DNA from 3 places in the Devosia neptuniae genome. Region 1 is predicted to be linked to each of the others. Evidence: predicted binding sites of a transcription regulator. Region 1 holds the regulator's gene; each other region holds the start of a gene.

Region 1 (5,236 bases):
GACGCGTTTTGGAACATTGCATAGCGCTTTTTCGTGCGCCTCTAAAAAGTATGATTTTTCGGCAGAATTCCGTTCACTCCCGCTGTGGGCATGCTAGAAAGCTGCAATCGTTGAGGCACGATCCGCCAGCGCGGACAGTGAGGTATGAGGAAATGACTGCCAGCAAGCCCCAGAAGCTGCGTTCGCGCGCTTGGTTCGATAATCCTGACAATCCAGACATGACAGCGCTCTATCTCGAGCGTTACATGAACTTTGGCGTGTCGCGCGAAGAGCTTCAGTCGGACAAGCCGATCATTGGTATCGCACAGACGGGGTCCGATCTTTCGCCTTGCAACCGCCACCACATTGTGCTGGCCGAACGCGTGCGCGAAGGTATTCGGGAAGCTGGCGGCATTGCCATTGAATTCCCAGTGCATCCGATCCAGGAAACCGGCAAGCGGCCGACCGCCGGGCTCGACCGCAACCTGGCCTATCTGGGCCTGGTCGAAGTGCTTTACGGCTATCCGCTGGATGGCGTCGTGCTGACCATTGGGTGCGACAAGACCACTCCGGCCATGCTGATGGGCGCGGCGACGGTCAATATTCCCGCGATTGCGCTGTCGGTTGGGCCGATGCTCAATGGCTGGCACAAGGGCGAGCGCACCGGCTCGGGCACTATTGTGTGGAAGGCCCGCCAGATGATGGCGGCTGGCGAGATCGATTATGCCCAGTTCATCGAACTGGTTGCGTCTTCGGCGCCGTCGACGGGCTTCTGCAACACGATGGGCACCGCGAGCACGATGAATTCTTTGGCGGAATCGCTGGGCATGCAATTGCCGGGTTCGGCCGCGATTCCCGCGCCGTATCGCGATCGCCAGGAAATGGCCTATCGCACCGGCAAGCGCATCGTGGACATGGTGCATGAGGATCTCAAACCCTCCGACATCCTGACCAAAGACAATTTCATCAATACGATCGTGGTCAATTCGGCCATCGGCGGTTCGACCAATGCCCCGATCCATATCCAGGCCATCGCCAAGCATATCGGCGTCGAGCTGGAACTGCAGGATTTCCAGACCTATGGCCACAAGGTGCCGTTGCTGGTCAACATGCAGCCGGCTGGCGAATATCTGGGCGAGGACTTCTACCATGCCGGCGGCGTGCCGGCAGTGGTCAACGAGTTGATGGGCCAGGGGCTGATCCGTGAGAACGCGCCGACCGTCAATGGCAAGACGATCGGCGAGAACTGCCGCAACAGCACGATCCAGGACGACAAGGTCATCCGCTCCTTCGACAATCCGCTCAAGGCTGAAGCCGGGTTCCTGGTGCTGCGTGGCAATCTGTTCGACAACGCCATCATGAAGACCAGCGTGATTTCCTCGGAATTCCGCGACCGCTATCTCAACAATCCGGCCAGCCCCGGCGCGTTCGAGGGCAAGGCCGTGGTGTTCGACGGGCCGGAGGATTACCACCACCGGATCGACGATCCTTCCCTCGAAATCGACGAACATACCCTGCTGTTCATGCGCGGCGCCGGCCCGATCGGCTATCCGGGCGCGGCGGAAGTCGTCAACATGCGGCCGCCTGATTATCTGATCAAGAAGGGCATCCATGCGCTGGCTTGTATCGGCGACGGCCGCCAGTCGGGCACTTCGGGTTCGCCCTCGATCCTCAATGCATCGCCCGAAGCGGCCGCCGGTGGCAATCTCGCCATCCTGCGGACCGGCGACCGGGTACGCATCGATCTCAATACCGGCACGGCCAATATCCTGATTTCCGACGAGGAAATCGCCACGCGCCGGGCAGATCTGGAATCGATGGGCGGGTACAAATATCCCAAGCATCAGACCCCATGGCAGGAAATCCAGCGCGGCATCGTCGGCCAGCTCGGCGACGGCGCTATTTTGAAGCCAGCTGAAAAGTACCAGCGGATTGCCCAGACCAATGGGATTCCGCGGGATAATCACTAGGCACGTTAAGTCTCAGAAACAGGAAGGCCCGCTAAACCAGCGGGCCTTTTTATTCGGGAAAGGCGCTTAAATGCTCATGTGCTATGCGCCAGACGCCTCTTCGCTTGCCGAGAACGGTCGTTCCTCTGCCGCTGCCTTGCGCCAGTTGCCCTTCGATGACCGCTTGCCAATGAAAACTATAGATGCAGCTTGCCGCCGCATCGGCCTTGGCGATCCAGCGGACGTCTTCCAGCCAATATCTTTCGTCTGATAAGCGCTGCCAGGTCCGCTCGAAGGCGGCTCGCACTGACTCCATGCCATGGTAGGAGCCAGAGCTGAACCAAAAGGTCGCGTCGTCATCGATCAACGATGTCAGCAGCTCAAAATCATGCTGGTTGATGAGCTCGGCATAAGCTGCCATCACCGCTTCAGGCGTGGCGCGATCCACTATCAGTACTTCCGCAGCAGCCCCACCAAGCGTCCCTGGACCTTGACCCGGTCAGGCGGGAAAATCCGGGTTTCATAGGCTGGGTTAGCAGCTTCGAGGGCGACGGTATTGCCCTTGCGGCGCAGGCGCTTGAGGGTGGCTTCTTCATCATCGACTAAAGCGACAATGATCTCGCCGGTGCTGGCCGATTCCTGCTTTTTGATCAGGACCGTGTCGCCATCAAAGATGCCGGCCTCGATCATGGAATCGCCGCGCACTTCCAGCGCGTAGTGTTCGCCGGCGCCCAGCATTTCGGGGGGCACCATGATGGTGTGGGAGTGGGTCTGGATCGCCTCGATGGGCGTGCCGGCGGCGATGCGGCCCATGACGGGGATCGAGATCGGACGGGCGTAATCGTCGCCAACAGATTGGCGCGCCGGCGGGTTGGATACCTTGCCCAGTGTGCCCTCGATGACCGATGGCTCGAAGCGCGCCTTGCGGCCGCCCAGGGAAGGGTTCATCGAATCGGGAAGCTTGACCACTTCGAGGGCGCGGGCCCGGTTGGGCAGGCGGCGGATGAAGCCGCGCTCTTCCAGCGCGGTGATCAGGCGGTGAATGCCGGATTTGGACGCCAGATCGAGCGCGTCCTTCATTTCGTCGAATGAGGGAGGGATGCCGCTTTCCTTCATCCGTTCGTGGATGAACATCAGCAGCTCGTGTTGTTTGCGCGTCAGCATTGGCGGCCCTCCACAGGGATTCGGAACATAGGCAGAACGACTATACGTGTTCCAGTTATGTTCCGCAATATCCCCAGCGCCGGTATCGCGATTTTCTTGGATCGACAGTCAAAATGCGTCGATCTCAATGGATTCCACAATCGAACCGGCATGAGCGCCGGGGTCGGATTCTGGCTGGATGATCAGCATGTCAGCATTTGACAGGGACGAGGTATGGCCGCTGTCGGTCTGGGAGATTGGCATCAATTCGGGGCCGGTGGGTGTGTGCACGAGCTGGGCGCGCATGAAGTGGCGGCGCGCCGAATTGGGCGGCGTGGGGCCAGCCAAAGGCAGGCGCCAGTTGGGTTGTTCGACATAGCCGACCCATTTGCGCAAGGCCGGCTTGATGAAGACGGTGGCGGTGACCATGGCCGAGACAGGATTGCCCGGCAGACCGAAAATCAGCGTCTTGCCGCGGGTGCCGAACATTAGTGGCTTGCCCGGGCGCATGTTGATGCGCCAGAAGTCGAGGGTCACGCCGAGTTCGAGCAGAATTTCCTGGACGATATCGTGGTCTCCCACGCTGGCGCCGCCGGTGGTGATCAGGATATCGGGCTCGGCGGCGAAGATTGATTCGAGCTTGGCGCGCAGGGCGGCGCGGTCATCACGGGCGATACCATGATCGGTGACCTCCGCGGCATAGGGCGCGAACATGGGCGCGAGACCGAAGCTGTTGGAGGCAACGATCTGATCGGGCGCGAGTGGCGAGCCAGGCAGCACCAACTCGTCGCCTGTGGCGAGCAGAGCGATGCGCGGGCGCGTGGCCACCGTAAGACTGGGGGCATTGGCGGCGGCAGCCACGGCCAGTTGCATCGGGCCCATGCGGGTGCCAGCCTCGATCAGGGCATCGCCGGTGGCGAAGTCATTACCAATGGAGCGGATGCTGCGGCCGGGCTTGGGCTGCTCGGCAAAGCTCACCAGATTGCCGTTTACCGTCGCCTCTTCCTGCATGATGACGGCGTCGGCTCCGGACGGAACCGGAGCGCCGGTGAAGATGCGGACGCATTGGCCTGCGGCGACGCTGCCGGAAAAGCCTGCGCCGGCTTGGGAAGTGCCGATCAGCGTCAGCCGATGGCCGGGAACGATGTCAGCGGCGCGGACGGCGTAGCCATCCATGGCGCTGGCATTGAACGGGGGCTGGTCGTGGGTGGCGAACAGGGTTTTCGCTAGCACGCGGCCATTGGCGTGGGCCAGGGCGACGCTTTCGGGCTGCACGGCGGGTACGCGAGCGAGAATGGCGGCGATGGCGTCTTCGACGGGCAAGAGGCTCATGGCGCGCGCGTAAAATCGCCGGACTTGCCGCCGGACTTTTCGAGGAGGCAGATGTCGGTGACCACCATGGCGCGGTCGATGGCCTTGGCCATGTCGTAGAGCGTCAGCGCGGCGGTGGAGGCGGCGACGAGCGCTTCCATTTCGACGCCGGTCTGGCCGGTGGTTTCGGCCGTGGCTTCAATGCGGATGGTGGTGTCGCTCTCGGCCGAGATGTCGACGCTGACCTTGGTGAGCGGGATCGGATGGCAGAGCGGGATCAACTCGGACGTCTTTTTGGCGGCCATGATGCCGGCGATACGGGCCACGGCCAGGGCGTCGCCTTTTTTGAGGCTTCCGCCCATGATCGCCGTGATGGTTGTCGGCTGCGCGATGACCCGCGCCTGGGCGACGGCGCGGCGCTTGGTGGAGGCCTTGTCGCCGATATCGACGATATGGGCTTCGCCGCGCTCGTTCAGATGCGTAAGGCCGGCCTCAGCCATCAACGAACGACCTCAGGCGCGCCCATCAGCAGGGTGCGGGTGGCGGCGGCAACATCGTCCTGGCGCATCAGGCTTTCGCCGACGAGGAAGGTACCGATGCCGGCTTCCTGTTCGAGCTTGACCACATGGTCGTGGCTCATAATGCCGCTTTCGCTGACCAGGAGGACGTTTTTCGGCACGCCGATGGCGAGATTGATCGAGGTGTCGAGCGTGGTCTCGAAGGTGCGCAGATTGCGGTTGTTGATGCCGATGAACTCGGCGCCCAAAGCCAGGGCGCGGTCGAGTTCGAGCTGGTCATGGACTTCAACGAGCGCATCCATGCCCCATTCGGCGGCGGCGTCGAGCAGGTAGCGG
Region 2 (5,236 bases), 100 kb from region 1:
TGATTTTCAACCTGCGCGAGCGCGACCAGGACGAAGAAGGCAAGGAAATCGGCATCACCGCGCAGATCGCGCTCAATGCCGACGCCATCGACGTCAATTTCGAGGTCATGTATATCGCGACGGGCGAATATCTGCGCGCCGAAGTGCCGTTCAGCAAGTAATCGGCCGCGATCACAAGCTGTTGAAAGCATGAAGTCTTAACCGTGTGTGAGATAGCGTTCGACAGAACTTGAACACCCAGGACGAGCGCACGTGCGCCCCATGCAATTATCCGCCGCATCTATGGGCAATCCGCCAACCGGCGATGGCGGCCCCACGGCGCTAGAGGCACGGCTTGAGCGGGTCCGCCAATTGCTCGGCATTGACGGTGCCCTGCTGGCCCTGGCCGGCGGCGAGACCATGCAGGTGCTCTGGCATGCGGGCGCCTCCGCCGAAATCGAGGGCGAACTGGCCGGGCTGCACCGCCGCGCCGGCCTGCGCACCACGCCCCTGATCGTTCCCGATATTGCCGCCGAAGGCTCCCCGGGCTTTGTGCGGTTTTACGCCGGCATTCCGCTGACGCTGGGCGAGGATAGCCCCCATTTGCTGCTGAGCCTGTTCGACACCAGCCCGCGCGGCCCGGCCATGGCCGATCAGCTCGCCGCCCTGGCGCAGGAAGTGTTTGGCGGCGATGCCCTGCAACGCGCGCAGGCGACGATTGCCCGGCTCGAGGCGGAATTGGCCGAGCGCGAGCGGACCGTTGCCGAGCTGCTCGCCATACGACGGCGCCAGATGCAATTGGTGGACCGCGCCTCCGAGACCGCCCGCATCGGCATCTGGGAATGCGATCTCAGCGACAACAGCCTGCAATGGAGCAACGGCGTCTACGACCTGTTCGAATTTCCCCGCGGCGCCAAGGTGAGCCGCGAAGAGACCGTCGCCTGCTATTCGCCGGCCTCGCGCGAGGCCATGGAACGCGCCCGTGCCAAGGCTATTGCCGAATGCAGCGATTTTGCGCTCGATGCAGAAATCACCACGGTGCTGGGCCGTCGGCGCTGGATGCGGCTGACCGGCACGGTCGAGGCCGAAAACGGCGTGGCCGTGCGGATTTTTGGCATGAAGCAGGACATTACCGAGGAAAAGCTGCTCGCCGACCGGACACGCTATCTCGCCGAATTCGACGTGATGACGGGCCTGGCCAATCGCAGCCAGTTCCAGGCGCGGCTGGCCGATCTCGATGGCGGTTCCGGCCACGCCCCCATCGGGGCCCTGCTGCTGGTCGATCTCGATAATTTCAAGCAGATCAACGACACCTATGGCCACGCCTTGGGCGACGAATGCCTCAAGGAAGCCGCCTCGCGCCTGCGCGACGCCTGCCCCGGCGCCGAACTCGTCGCCCGCATCGGCGGCGAAGAATTCGCGGTGCTGCTCGGGCAGGCTGGCAAAAACCATATCGATGAAGTGGCCGAACAGATCGTGCTGGAAATCAGCCGCCCCTTCATGCGGCTGGGCCAATCCCTGGCGCTCAGCGCCTCGGTGGGCATAGCCTGCGCCGACGGCGCCCCGCCCCCCGACCTGTTCAAGCGCGCCGACACCGCGCTTTACGCCGCCAAGGCCGCCGGACGGAATACCAGCCGGACGTTTCATACCGGCATGCCGTATACGGTGAATTAGGGGCGCTTAGCCTCTCAGCGGGCGCTCCTCTCCAAGATTGGGGCTCTCGTTACCCCCACCTAGCCTCCCCCTGATAGGGGGCGGGACCGCCTTGTGATCGTGACTCGATCCAGTCCCAAGAGTGGAGAGATCCCTCCCCTATCAGGGGGAGGCTAGGTGGGGGTACTGAGATGCCGTCCCCAGACCTGACCGTCGTTCGGCCCCTCTGAAGATAAAGTCCAGAGATCGTGGCTCTCGTCACCCCTCCCTGCCCTCCCCATCAAGGGGTTGAACCCGGCGGATGTGGCCACGCCCGAGCAAAAGAAAAAGGAGGCCACCGCAGTGACCTCCTTCTCAATTCCTACCAAGCCCGCCTAGCCTCAGAACGGGATATCATCATCCATGCCGCCGGGCTCGAAAGCCGGGGCGTTGGAGGCCGGGCGCTGGGCGCCGCCGCCACCCGCAGGACGGGCACCGCGGAAGCCGCCATTGTTGTCGGCGCTGCGGAAACCGCCATCGCCACCACCGCCGCCGGCATTCTCGCCTTCACCGCGCCCATCAAGCAGGGTCAGGTTCGAATTGAAGCCCTGCAGCACGATTTCGGTCGAATATTTGTCCTGGCCGGACTGGTCCTGCCATTTGCGGGTCTGCAACTGGCCCTCGATATAGACCTTGCTGCCCTTGCGCAGATAGCTTTCCGCCACGCGGGTGAGGCCTTCCGAGAAGATCACTACCCGGTGCCACTCGGTCTTTTCGCGCTGCTCGCCGCTGGTGCGATCCTTCCAGCGCTCCGAGGTGGCGATGGATAGGTTCACCACCTTGCCGCCGCTCGGCAGATTGCGCACTTCGGGATCGGCACCCAGATTGCCGACGAGGATCACCTTGTTGACGCTGCCTGCCATAGCAAAAATCCTTTCAATTCAGTCCCGGGCCGCTGTGCCGCCAGGACGCTCACATATCTCGTTGCCGGGGCGACAAGCCCCGTGATCGCCAGACCTTACTCCGCTCTGCTTCGCCCCGCGCGCCAAACTTGGCGTTTTGAACAGAGTGATGCCAAATTCGCCATTTGTTCCCTATATGTTCCATTCGTAGCTTTGAGTCAAGCTAGTGGGCGTGGGATAGAAGGCTTTAGTGCTAGCGGGTACCCGCTAGCACTATATAGGGCTTAATTGCCCTCTTTCTCGACCTGGCGTCGGACCTCGGAGTCAGTAAGGGCAATTTGGCGGTCGAACAAAAACTGCAGTAGGTCTCCGCCTGCCGCATCGTTCAGCGCCTGCGAGCTTATGCCATCGACATCAGCTTGTGCTCGACACATCTCCGCTTCTTGGGCCATTGCCGATTTGTGCTCGTGATAAAGCGGCGTGTTAAGATTATTGCTGACCCACTCTTCAAGCCACTCACTAGCATCCATATTCACCGTACTCCCTGTGCGTATCACTCAGCATACAAGCGAATCCGCTTGTATTCCGAACGTTGAAAATTGACCAATTTCAAACTGAAACACGGCCGTCAAGACCACTGCTGACACAGTTTGTCAGCAGGGCTCGGCCAAGCCAGCACGGACTTTCCTCACCCCACGCGAGACCATGATTGGACTACGCCCAGGCGCTCTGGCTCTACTTTATCCTGCTGTTCGGCATCATCATCGTGCCCGGCATGGATATGTTCTTCGTGCTGGCCAATGCGCTGACCGGCGGCCGGCGGGCGGGCCTCATGGCGACGGCCGGGATCATGCTGGGCGGCGCGGTGCATACGCTGTTTGGCGCGTTGGCGGTCGGCGTGCTGACGCAGTTGCCGGCCGAAGTGTTCCGGGCAATGATCCTGATCGGCGCAGCCTATATGGCCTGGATCGGCTATACGCTGGTGCGCAGCTCCATCACGGTCGATCATATCGGCAAGGCGCCGAGCCGCTCGAGCTGGGTGGCGTTCCGGCAGGGATTGATCACCTGCCTGCTCAATCCCAAGGCCTATATGTTCGTGGTGGCGGTGTTTCCGCAATTCATCCGGCCGCAATTCGGCCCGCTCTGGCGGCAGGCGCTGGTGATGGGCGTGATGACGGTGCTGATGCAGATGCTCATCTATGGCGGCCTGGCGCTGGCCGCGGCCAAGGGTCGCGACGCGCTGATCGGCAACCCGCAGGTTACCCAATGGATCGGCCGGGGCGCTGGCGTGTTGTTCATCCTGGCGGCGGCGTTCGCCGTCTGGCATGACGTGTTCGGCCATGTCGGGACTTGACCGAATCCAGTTTGTTCCTTTTACGTTCTTGTGCGATAAGGAAAGGCGTTTTGCGCAAGCCTGCCCTGACACGATAAGGTGACGCCGGCGCTCAAACGCCCGGTAAGATGGCCGCTTGCGGCCAAGGCGGCTGGCTCCTATCTCTGCAAGCTGCCAGCCCAACGATGCGAATTTAATTTGCCGCCCTGTGCCCACACGGCGCAGCCAGCCATGGACGTCCGACAATGATGCAAAAGCCCAGCCAGAACCGAGAGATCGTCGTGCGCGGCGCCCGCGAGCACAATCTCAAGGGCATCGACGTCCGCTTGCCGCGCGACAGCCTGATCGTGATGACGGGGCTGTCCGGCTCCGGCAAGTCCTCGCTGGCCTTTGACACCATCTATGCCGAAGGGCAGCGTCGCTATGTGGAGTCGCTGAGCGCCTATGCGCGGCAATTCCTCGAAATGATGCAGAAGCCCGATGTCGAGCATATCGAGGGCCTGTCGCCGGCGATTTCCATCGAGCAGAAAACCACCTCGCGTAACCCGCGCTCTACGGTTGGCACCGTCACCGAGATCTATGATTATCTGCGCCTGCTCTATGCGCGCGTCGGCATTCCTTATTCGCCGGCTACGGGCCTCCCCATCGAAAGCCAGACCGTCAGCCAGATGGTGGATCGCACGCTGGAACTGCCCGAGGGCACGCGGCTGTTCCTGCTGGCGCCGATCGCGCGCGGCCGCAAGGGCGAATACAAGAAAGAATTGGCCGATCTGCTGCGCAAGGGCTTCCAGCGCGTCAAGATCGACGGCGAATATCACGAGATCGAGGATGCGCCGGCGCTCGACAAGAAGTTCAAGCACGATATCGAAGTGGTGGTGGACCGCGTTGTGGTCGGCCCCGATATTGCCGGCCGCCTGGCCGAAAGCTTCGAGACGGCGCTGAAGCTGGCCGATGGCATCGCGCTGATCGAATATGCCGACGAGAAAAACGAGGATGGCACGCCGCGCCAGACCACCTTCTCGGAAAAATTCGCCTGCCCCGTTTCCGGCTTCACCATTGCCGAAATCGAGCCGCGCCTGTTCTCGTTCAACAACCCATTTGGCGCCTGCCCGGTTTGCGATGGCCTGGGCACCGAGCAGAAGATCGACCCCGACCAGATCGTGCCGGATGCGACCATGTCGCTCAAGGACGGGGCTATTCTGCCCTGGTCCAAGACCAGTGCGCCTTATTACCTGCAGACCCTCTCGGCCGTGGTGAAGCATTTCGGCGCCTCGACCGGCACGGCCTGGTCGGACCTGCCCTTTGAAGTGCAGCACGCCGTGCTCTATGGCACGGACAAGACGCCGATCAATTTCGTCTATGACGATGGCCTACGCCAATACAAGACGAC
Region 3 (5,236 bases), 2.1 Mb from region 1:
ATCTGCGCAATATCGGGAGAAGACTGCTCCTGCGCGGCGGCCATGCTGGTGCCCAGGCCAATCGCCAAAAGCGTTGCACATACAGTTTTCATCGAGCCCTCCGCTGGTTACGGCCCGACATGCCGCATGGATTGGGCGAGGATATGACGGGGGCAACGAGGCCCCCGTCTCAGTGCCAAAGCCTATTTCTGCGTCTTGGCCAGTTCGATCGAATCCAGGATCACCTTGCGCGCATCGGCCAGATTGCCGATCCGGTCGATCTTGGCCCATTTGCCGGGCTCGAGATCCTTGTAATGGGTGAAGAAGTGCTTGACCCGCTCGAGCTGGATTTCGGGGAAATCCTCGATATCGAGGATATTGTCATACATGCGGGTGAGCTTGGAAACCGGCACGGCGATGATCTTTTCGTCCTGGCCGCCATCGTCTTCCATGAACAGCACGCCGACCGGGCGGGAGCGCACCACGGCGCCGGGCACCAGGGGACGCGAATTCATCACGATGACGTCGAGCGGGTCGCCATCGCCACACAAAGTATGGGGCACGAAGCCGTAATTGCCGGGATAGCGCATGGGCGTATAGAGGAAACGATCGACGAAGAGGGCGCCCGAAGCCTTATCGATCTCATACTTGATCGGCTCGCCGCCCAGGGGGACTTCGATGATGACATTGAGGTCGTCGGGCGGGTTCTTGCCGATTGGGATCGCGTCGATATTCATGTGCGTTCAAGGTCCGTTCATCGAGGGGGACGAAATTGGGGCTTTTGTTGCCTAGAACGGGCCGCAAAAGCAAGCCAGTTTGGCTGCATCCTGTTTGTTCCCGTTGCTCGCGGCAAAAACTTGACCCCGGAAGGAAAATGCCATGAAGCCGATTTTGCTGGGCGCCTGCCTGCCATTGCTCCTCGCGGCGCCTGCTCATGCCGCCTTCAACAGCGCCTATACCGATCTGGATCTCAACCAATGCCTGGTGCTCGATTCCGACGATTTCGGCACCCAATGGTCCTGCCCCGGCTACAAGGGCTATCCCATGCTGGTCAGCGAGGGCGATCTGCGCTTTTCCATTCGCTATGGCTTCAATATCGACAAGGAACCGCGCGGCCAAACCCTCGGGCCGTTCAACGAACTGGGGCCAAAGCTGGAATGGCGCCTGTCCAATGCCTCCGGCCGCTGGCTGCCGATTGCTACGATCGTGCGCTATCACACGGCCGATCCCGAAAGCGGGGAAAACAAGGGCCAGGTGCTGGTGGTGACCCAGCTTGCCGAGGGCAATAGCTGCCACATCGCCTATATCGATGCCCTGGCCAATGACAATGCCAATGAGCTGGCACGCGAGGCCGCCGACACATCCGGCACATTCGATTGCGCCAAGGACGAAATCGAGACGATCGGGGAATTCAAGGCCTGGTAGGCTAGGCCTGTTCGGCCTTGCCGATCTGGTTGCGCAATATGGTGCGGTCGCGGCTCGAGACGCCGATCAATTCGGCGACGCGCCAGACCATGTTGTCTTCCAGTTCGTGATTCTTGCTGTCGGCAAACACCACCATCCACATCATGCGGATGATCTCGATGCGGTCTTCGGCTTCGAGCGAAGACAGGGCCGAGGTGAATTTATAGAAATCGACGGCCTCGGCATCGCGCAAGGCGGCCTGTTCCATCAACTGGTCCACCGCGGCTTCATCCAGGCTATAATAATCCATCAGCGCGCCCTTGATCGCCCGGCGTTCCGCTTCATTGGCCTGCCCATCGACCGAGGCCAGATGCACCAGCAAAGCCGCGACGGCCAGCTTGGGATCGTGATCGGAAAGCGCGTTTTCCGGCTTGTTGAACAGGCGGGTAATGGCCTCGAACATGGCATGGCCTCCTCTGGGGGCGCGGCGATAAAACGGGTGCGCGCCGGAAGGCAGGCCCCAAACAGATAGCAGGCCTTGGGATTCTCTCAATGGCCGGGGCGTCCGGGTCACGCGGTCTTGACCGGCATTGATGCAGTCCCGCCACAGCCCATTCCAACAAAAAGGACTCGACTCTGCCGCCAAACGGAGTCTAATTGTTCCTGTTTTGTTCACAACAGAAAGGTCGGCTCCATGAGCTTGCCTGATCGACAACAGCGCCTTGCCGCGCTGCGCGACACTATTGCCGATATCGAGCGCAAACCGGTGCTGGCCGATCGGCGCACCATGCTGGCCGCCGAGCCGGGCGAAGGGTTTCCGCGCCTGGCGGGTGGATTGCTGCAGGAGATTTTCACCGATGAGCGGCGCAATAGCGGCGCCGCGCTCGGCTTTGCCCTGGCCCAGGCCAAAAGCCTGCTCAGCGAAAAACGCCTCGCCGTCATCTATCTGCAATTGAGCAAACATGCCCAGGAAATGGGCCTGCCCTATGGGCCGGGCCTCGCCAATTTCGGCTTTGATCCCGCTTCCCTGATCCTGGTGCGCCCCACCACTATGGTGGAACTGCTCTGGGCCGCCGAGGAGGCCCTGGCCTGCAAGGCCGTCGCCGCCGTCATCGCCGATATCGCCGACCACCCCAAAATCCTCGACTTCACCGCCAGCCGCCGCCTGAGTATGCGGGCGGCCAGTGCGGGCACCTCGTTTCTGCTTCTGCGCTACGGCACAGGAAGAGAGGCCAGCGCGGCGCATCTGCGCTGGCTTCTCACCCCCATGCTCAGCGCCCGCAAACGCTTCGATCATCTTGCCCCCGGCCCGCTGCGCTGGCGGGTGCAATTGGAGAAGGGGGTGCTGCTCACCCAGCAAACCGAATGGCTTCTAGGCTGGACGCAAAATGGATTCACAACGCTTAACGCTGCAAATGGGGCTGCAAACCGGCATGCTGCCGACGCGCCGCTTCCTCGTGCTGTTCCTGCCCACCTGGCCCACGGATTATCTGAAACGGCGTGACAGCAAGCTCGCCGGCCCAATGGCGCTGTATGAGCGCATCAAGGGCGGCCTGCGGCTTGCCGTCATTGATGCCGCAGCCGGCCGGGCGGGGCTGAGCGTGGGGCAAAACCTGGCCGATGCCCGCGCCATGGTGCCGGGCCTCACGGTTCTTGAACTCGACCGACCCCTGCTTGAAGCCGCCTTCGCCGATTTTGCCGATTGGCATTCCAATGCCAGCCCGCTGGTCGCGGTGATGAGCGATGTCACTTCCTATGGCGATCTGGTGCTCGACATTACCGGGGTCGCCCATCTGTTTGGCGGCGAGCGGGCCATGCTGCGCATGCTGCTGACCCGGCTGCGCGAACTTGGCTATGCCGTCTCCGGCGCCATTGCGCCCACCATCGGGGCGGCCTGGGCCGTCAGCCATTTTGCCCGCAGCCAGGTGGTGGAACCCCCCGATCTCGATTCTGTGCTCGATACCCTGCCTGCCGCCGCCCTGCGGCTCGACGCGGCCCAGATTGCCGGGCTCACCCAGATGGGGCTCAAGAGTATCGGCCAATTGCGGACCCGCGAGCGCAAGCCGCTACAGGCCAGGTTCGGGGCAAGCCTGTTGCTGCGGCTCGATCAGGCTTGTGGGCAGATCGAAGAGCGCATGACGCCGCGCCTGCCCCCGGCCGAGCGCTATGCCGAACGCCGTTTCGCCGACCCGATCGGGTTGATGGACGATGTGCTGATGACCGCCCATGACCTGGCCATCCAATTGGCCATTCGCCTTGAAACCGAAGGGCTGGGCGGGCAGGCCTTTCATCTTTTCCTCTATCGCGTCGATCATCAGGTGATGACCCTCTCGGTCAATTCGGCCCGGCTCAGCCGCGACCCCGAACACATTACCAAGCTCTTCACCAACCGTTCGGAACGGCTGGAAGGCGCCTATGATGCCGGCTTTGGCATCGACATGATCCGGCTGGCGGTAAGCTCGGTGGGCGAGCTCGATGCGGCGCAATTGGGGGTCTTTACCCAGCGCGATGTGACCGAGGATCTCGACCAGCTGCATGACCGGATGAGCAGCCGGCTGGGACCCATGGCGGTGCTGCGCACGCAATTTCAGGCCAGTCACATTCCCGAACGCGCCGCGCGCCTTGTACCGGCCATTGCCCATGGCAAAAGTGAAACTGACCCCCGGCCCGATATCGTCCGGCCGCTGCGCCTGCTGCCGGCGCCCGAAGCCATTCTCATCAATGCCGAAGTGCCCGATGGCCTGCCCGCCTCCATGATCTGGCGGCGGGTCAGCTACAAGCTGATCAAGGCCTCCGGCCCCGAACGGCTGGGCGCCGAATGGTGGCGCAGCGGCCAGCGGTTGCAATTGGTGCCGCAGGACGTGCCCAAAAAGGGTGAGCAGAAGCCCTATATTCCCGACCTCGCGCTGTTTGCTCCTGATGCGGTGACGCGCGATTATTATGTCGCCGAGGATGCCGACGGCCACCGCTTCTGGATTTACCGGCAAGGGCTCGATCCGACCCAGAGCAAAATTGGCTGGTATCTGCATGGGATTTTCTCATGAGCCAGATCGTCCAACTGCCGCAAACCGAGCGGCCCCGTCCCCGCGCCCGACCGAAGCCTGCCGCCTTTGCCGAACTGGTCTCGACCAGCAATTTCTCCTTCCTCCATAGCGGCTCCCACCCCGAAGAACTGGTGAACGCCGCCATCCATCTGGGGCATACCGGGTTTGGCCTGACCGATCGCAACAGCTTTGCCGGGGTGGTGCGTGGCTATGTCGTGGCCCGCGATCTCAAGGACACCCATCCCGAGTTCCGCTATCTGGTCGGCGTGCGGCTCTGCTTTGCCGATGGCACGCCCGATATCATCGCCTATCCCAGCAATCGGCTCGCCTATGGCCGGCTCTGCAAGCTGCTGACCGTGGCCAATCAACGCGGCGAAAAGGGCAAGCCAATACTCTATTTCGCCGATCTGTTCGGCTCCGGCGGCCCCGGCTCGGCCATTGAACAGGGGCCGACGGAAAATTACGCGCAGGGCCAGCTTTTCATCCTCATCCCCGATGAGAATGATTGGGGGCGTACCGAACAGGTGCTGGAACAGCTGACCACGCTGGCGCGTGGCCGCATCTGGGTTGCCGGTTCGGTGCGTTTCGATGGTCATGACCGGGCACGGCTTAACCGCATCAACGAGCTCGGCAAGCGCCATGGCGCGCCCATGCTGGCCAGCAATGACGTGCGCTACCACCAGCCAGACCGGCGCATGGTGCAGGATGTGGTGACCTGCATCCGCGAACATCTGACCCTCGAAACCGCCGGCTGGCACCTGGCCGCCAATGCCGAGCGGCATCTCAAGCCGGCCCAGGAAATGGCCCGC

What was found. The regulator LexA, encoded in region 1, represses DNA repair genes until DNA is damaged. The targets are predictions, from matches to a motif close to TGTTCNNNNTGTGTTCNG.
Region 2: a site for LexA is predicted at 2,700-2,717, ahead of ssb (single-stranded DNA-binding protein). Genes of this name have one in related genera too.
Region 3: a site for LexA is predicted at 2,042-2,059, ahead of N8A98_RS09835 (ImuA family protein). Genes of this name have one in related genera too.

The regions. Positions count from the first base shown of each region.
Region 1 is NZ_CP104965.1:3,567,570-3,572,805, reverse strand. Features, by position in the region: gene N8A98_RS20290 (IlvD/Edd family dehydratase) at 153-1,949, shown strand; gene N8A98_RS20285 (YybH family protein) at 1,999-2,376, opposite strand; gene lexA (transcriptional repressor LexA) at 2,379-3,092, opposite strand; gene N8A98_RS20275 (molybdopterin molybdotransferase MoeA) at 3,201-4,403, opposite strand; gene moaC (cyclic pyranopterin monophosphate synthase MoaC) at 4,400-4,882, opposite strand; gene trpC (indole-3-glycerol phosphate synthase TrpC) at 4,882-5,236, opposite strand, start outside.
Region 2 is NZ_CP104965.1:3,669,669-3,674,904, forward strand. Features, by position in the region: gene N8A98_RS20790 (hypothetical protein) at 1-161, shown strand, start outside; gene N8A98_RS20795 (diguanylate cyclase domain-containing protein) at 262-1,653, shown strand; gene ssb (single-stranded DNA-binding protein) at 2,013-2,534, opposite strand; gene N8A98_RS20805 (hypothetical protein) at 2,798-3,043, opposite strand; gene N8A98_RS20810 (LysE family translocator) at 3,223-3,867, shown strand; gene uvrA (excinuclease ABC subunit UvrA) at 4,095-5,236, shown strand, end outside.
Region 3 is NZ_CP104965.1:1,437,961-1,443,196, forward strand. Features, by position in the region: gene N8A98_RS09815 (serine hydrolase) at 1-92, opposite strand, end outside; gene ppa (inorganic diphosphatase) at 183-716, opposite strand; gene N8A98_RS09825 (hypothetical protein) at 859-1,404, shown strand; gene N8A98_RS09830 (tellurite resistance TerB family protein) at 1,406-1,846, opposite strand; gene N8A98_RS09835 (ImuA family protein) at 2,078-2,887, shown strand; gene N8A98_RS09840 (Y-family DNA polymerase) at 2,772-4,427, shown strand; gene N8A98_RS09845 (error-prone DNA polymerase) at 4,424-5,236, shown strand, end outside.